DNA from 2 places in the Comamonas squillarum genome. Region 1 is predicted to be linked to the other one. Evidence: predicted binding sites of a transcription regulator. Region 1 holds the regulator's gene; the other holds the start of a gene.
What was found. Region 1 encodes sigma-54, which starts transcription at its own class of promoters, with help from an activator protein. Its sites were predicted from a motif close to TGGCANGNAANCTGCTTT; they were not measured.
Positions count from the first base shown of each region.

Region 1 (2,198 bases):
ATGCTGGCCGTGCTGGCCTTGTTCATCTGGTGGCTGTGGCCAAAGTAAAGCGGCTCCGTCTCAAAGCAAAACCGCAGTGCCTAACGCAACTGCGGTTTTTTTATGGGCCCTGGCTGCTTGCGCTTACAGCGCCTTGCGCAGGCTGGCCGGCGGGATGCGCATGGCCTCGCGGTACTTGGCCACCGTGCGGCGCGCGCATTCAATGCCCTGGGCCTGCAGCAGATCGGCGATTTTTGCATCCGACAGCGGCTTTTTCGCGCTTTCCTCGTCCAGCAGCTGCTTGATCAGCGCCTTGACCGCCGTGCTCGACGCACTGCCGCCGGTCTCGGTGCCCAGGCCCGAGCCAAAGAAGTACTTGAGCTCGAACGTGCCCTGCGGCGTGGCCATGTACTTGGCCGTGGTCACGCGGCTGATGGTGGACTCGTGCAGGCCCAGCTCATCGGCAATCTCGCGCAGCACCATGGGGCGCATCGCCAGCTCGCCATGGACAAAGAAATTGCGCTGGCGCTCGACGATGGCCTGCGAGACGCGCAAGATGGTGTCAAAGCGCTGCTGGATGTTCTTGATGAACCAGCGCGCCTCCTGCAGCCGCTGCTGCAGCGCGCCATGGCCCTCGCTGCCCTTGTGGCTGCGCAAGGCATTGGCGTAGACATCCTGCACGCGCAGGCGCGGCATCACCTCGGCATTGAGCTGCACGCTGAAACCGGGCACCGGCAGGCCGCGCTCATTGCTGGGTCGCACGAGGACATCGGGGATGATGGTGTTGCGGTCCACATCGGCATAGGGCCGGCCGGGGCGGGGCTCGAGCTTGGCGATCAGCGCCAGCGCGCTGCGCACCGCGGCATCACTGCATCCGGTCAGTTGCACCAGCTTGCGCACATCACGGCGCGCCAGCAGCTCCAGCGATTCCTGGCAGACCAGCAAAGCGGTCTCCAGCGCCAGCGCATCGGCCTCGGGCGTGTCCGAGCCCTCTTCATCCAACAGCCGCTGCTGGGCCTTGATCTGCAGCTGCATGCATTCGGACAGGTTGCGCGCGCCCACGCCAATCGGCTCCAGACTTTGCAGCAAGCGCAGCGCCACGGTCAGGTGGTGCAGCAGGGCTTCGTAGCGTTCGGGATCCGAGGCATCGCCAAAGCTTTGCGCCAGCTCGGCCAGCGTTTCTTCGAGGTAGCCGTCGTCGTTCAGTGATTCAATCAGAAAGTAGAGCGCGGCCCGGTCTTCCTGGCACAGGCGCAGCGACAAGGCCTGGCGGTGCAGCACATCCTGCAGGCTCAGGTGCTCGCTGCGCCGGTCGGACATCGGCGTCTCGTCGTCGTCATCGCTGGCGCTGGAGCGGGCGGGCAGATCGCCGCCCCACTCTTCCCAGTCCGATGCCGAATCGCCGGCAGCGGCCTCGGCATCGACGCCGGTTTCCTTGCCCGCAGCAAAATCCAGCGGCTGGTCGGAGGTTCCGGGCTCGAAATCGCTACTGTTGTTGGTGTCGGTGCTGGCAGCAGTATCGGCACCCTTGTCGGCTGCGTCTGCAGCGTCTGCAGCTTCGGCAGATTCAGCGGCTTCTTTACGGGCTTCAGCCTCGGGGGCCTCATCGCCCTCGCGCTCCAGAAACGGGTTTTCGTCGAGCATCTGCTCGACTTCCTGTGTCAGCTCCTGCGTGGACAGCTGCAGCAGGCGAATCGACTGCTGCAGCTGGGGGGTCAGGGTCAGGTTCTGCGATACGCGCAGCGACAGCGACGGCATCATGGCTGCGCCTCCACACGGGCTGGGGCAGCTGGCAACGGATCAGCCCTGCCGGCCCCGCAGCGCGGGACGGCATCTTGGCTGGCACGCCCGCCAAGGCGTGCGGTGTCACATACGGAAATGTTCACCCAGATACACCCTCCGGACCTCTGCGTTCTCCACAATCTCTTGCGGCGTCCCGGCGGCCAGCACCTTGCCATCGCTGATGATGCAGGCATGGTCACAGATACCCAGGGTTTCGCGCACATTGTGGTCGGTGATCAGCACGCCAATGCCGCGCTCCTTGAGAAAGGCGACAATGCGCTGGATCTCGATCACGGCGATGGGGTCGATGCCGGCGAAAGGCTCGTCGAGCAGGATGAAACGGGGCTGGGTGGCCAGCGCACGGGCGATCTCGACCCGGCGGCGCTCGCCGCCGGACAGCGCGACTGACGGTGATTCGCGCAGGTGCTCGACCCGCA
Region 1 is NZ_CP104377.1:2,982,978-2,985,175, forward strand. It holds gene N4T19_RS13805 (aspartyl/asparaginyl beta-hydroxylase domain-containing protein) at 1-48, shown strand, start outside; gene rpoN (RNA polymerase factor sigma-54) at 124-1,740, opposite strand; gene lptB (LPS export ABC transporter ATP-binding protein) at 1,846-2,198, opposite strand, start outside.

Region 2 (2,198 bases), 1.5 Mb from region 1:
TTTGATCGCAAAGCTGTCGGCGTATTTGGCGGGGTCCGAACCATCCCAGACCTTGCCGTCGATCAGCGGGCTGCTGCGCATGTCCGACTTGGGCACGGCGATCTTCAGCTGCGCAGCCGCTTCCTTGTACAGGGCGGTCTGGTTGATCTTCTTGGCCACAGCCAGGTAGTCGGGGTGGCTCTTGAGCAAACCCCAGCGCTTGTGCTGGGTCAGGAACCACATGCCATCGGACAGGTAGGGGTAGCTGGCCTCGCCCTCGGCAAAAAACTTCATGTGGTTGGGGTCGTCCCAGGTCTTGCCCAGGCCATTTTGGTAGCGGCCCAGAATGCGCTGGTTGATGGCATCGACGCTGGTGTTCACATAGGCCTTTCCGGCAATGGTCTCGGCCATCTTCTGCTTGTTCTGCAGGCTGGCATCGATCCAGCGGCCCGCCTCCAGAATTGCCATGGTCACCGCGCGCGCGGTGTTGGGGTGGCGGCTGACAAAGTCCTGTGTGCAACCCAGCACCTTTTCCGGGTGGTCGCGCCAGATGTCCTGGGTAGTGACGGCCGTGATGCCGATGCCATCCATGATCGCGCGGTGGCCCCAGGGCTCGCCCACGCAAAAGCCGTCCATATTGCCCACACGCATATTGGCCACCATCTGCGGCGGCGGCACGGTGATCACTTTCGCATCCTTGAGCGGGTGGATGCCCGCGCTCGCCAGCCAGTAGTACAGCCACATCGCATGGGTGCCGGTCGGAAAGGTCTGCGCAAAGGTGTATTCGCGCTTTTCCGCGCCCATCAGCTTGGCCAGTGACGCCGCATCGACGGCGCCCTTGTCGGCCAGCTTCTTGGACAGGGTGATCGCCTGGCCATTGCGGTTGAGCGTCATCAGCACCGCCATGTCCTTTTGCGGGCTGCCCACGCCCAGCTGCACGCCATAGACCAGGCCATAGAGCACATGGGCAAAGTCCAGGTCGCCATTGACCAGCTTGTCGCGCACGCCGGCCCAGCTCGCTTCCTTGGTCGGCGTGATCTTGACGCCGTACTTCTGGTCCAGGCCCAGCACCGAGGCCATCACCACGCTGGCGCAGTCGGTCAGCGGGATAAAGCCGATATTGACCTCTTTTTTCTCCGGCGCATCCGAGCCGGCGGCCCAGACGCCCTGGTGGCCCAGCGCGCTGTAGACAAAGGTGGCTGCCGCTGCCTGGGCGCCATGGCGCAAGAACTGACGGCGGCCGGCCAGCGGCGAAGAAGCGGGCGAAGCCTCTGCCGCCGGGGCGGTGTCAGGGGTGGGGCGTATCGTCATTCTTGTCAAACTCCATCGAAGGCGTTGCAGATTCCAAAAACAAAAAACGGCGTCCTTTCGCTGAGGGCTTGCACCATCAGGAAAGGGACGCCGTTGTCCCGAAATAACTCGCGATTACCGGAAACAGGCCGCCTTTGGCCTGGTTGGGAAGATCAATGCATATTCCATGCCAATTCAAAAATTGCAGTGCTTCCCTCTGAAGAGCCAACCTGGGCCGGCGCTGCACACCGGCCCGGATCCCTGCAATGGTGCATTGCAGCAGCCTGCGGGCCAACGGCTGCCATGCTTTGGTGCGCGGGCGGAAAGCTGCTAGCGCTCAGCTGCAGCAGGGCCTGCGGGCGCTGCAGGGGCTTGGGGCACCAAGGCCGCCATCGCCAGCACGGCCTCGGCCACCTCCAGCATGCGCTTGTTCTGGTTCATCGCCGTCTGGCGCAGCAGCTGGTAGGCATCGCTCTCGCTGAGCTGGTGCTGGGCCATCAGCAGACCCTTGGCGCGCTCCAGGGTCTTGCGCTCGTGCAGCGCAGTGCGCGCCTCCTGGATCTGGCTCTGCATGGTCTGCAGCCGCTGCGATTGCTGCTGCACCAGCGACAGGATATCGCGCCCCAGCGCCGGCGCGCCCACGGCATCGAGCGACCAGGTATCGGGCGGTGCCGAGGCCTCAAAAAAGGCCATGCCGGCTTCGCTGCCCTCAGCGCCCTCTGCGCCCTCTTGGGCAGGTTCAGCGCCCGGTGGCAACGCCTGCAAGGCCGCCAGCGCTTGTTCCTGCGCCTGCAGCTTGTGCAGGCACAGCACCTGCAGCTCCTGCGCGACCAAGGTCTCCACCCCATGCAAGGCATCGAGCCGGTGGCTGCAGGCGGCAAACCAGTCGGCGCTCCAGCTGCGGCTCAGGCTCGATCCGCTCGCGGTAT
Region 2 is NZ_CP104377.1:4,446,807-4,449,004, reverse strand. It holds gene N4T19_RS20290 (CmpA/NrtA family ABC transporter substrate-binding protein) at 1-1,290, opposite strand, end outside; gene N4T19_RS20285 (nitrate regulatory protein) at 1,600-2,198, opposite strand, start outside.
Region 2: a site for sigma-54 is predicted at 1,445-1,462, ahead of N4T19_RS20290 (CmpA/NrtA family ABC transporter substrate-binding protein). Genes of this name have one in related genera too.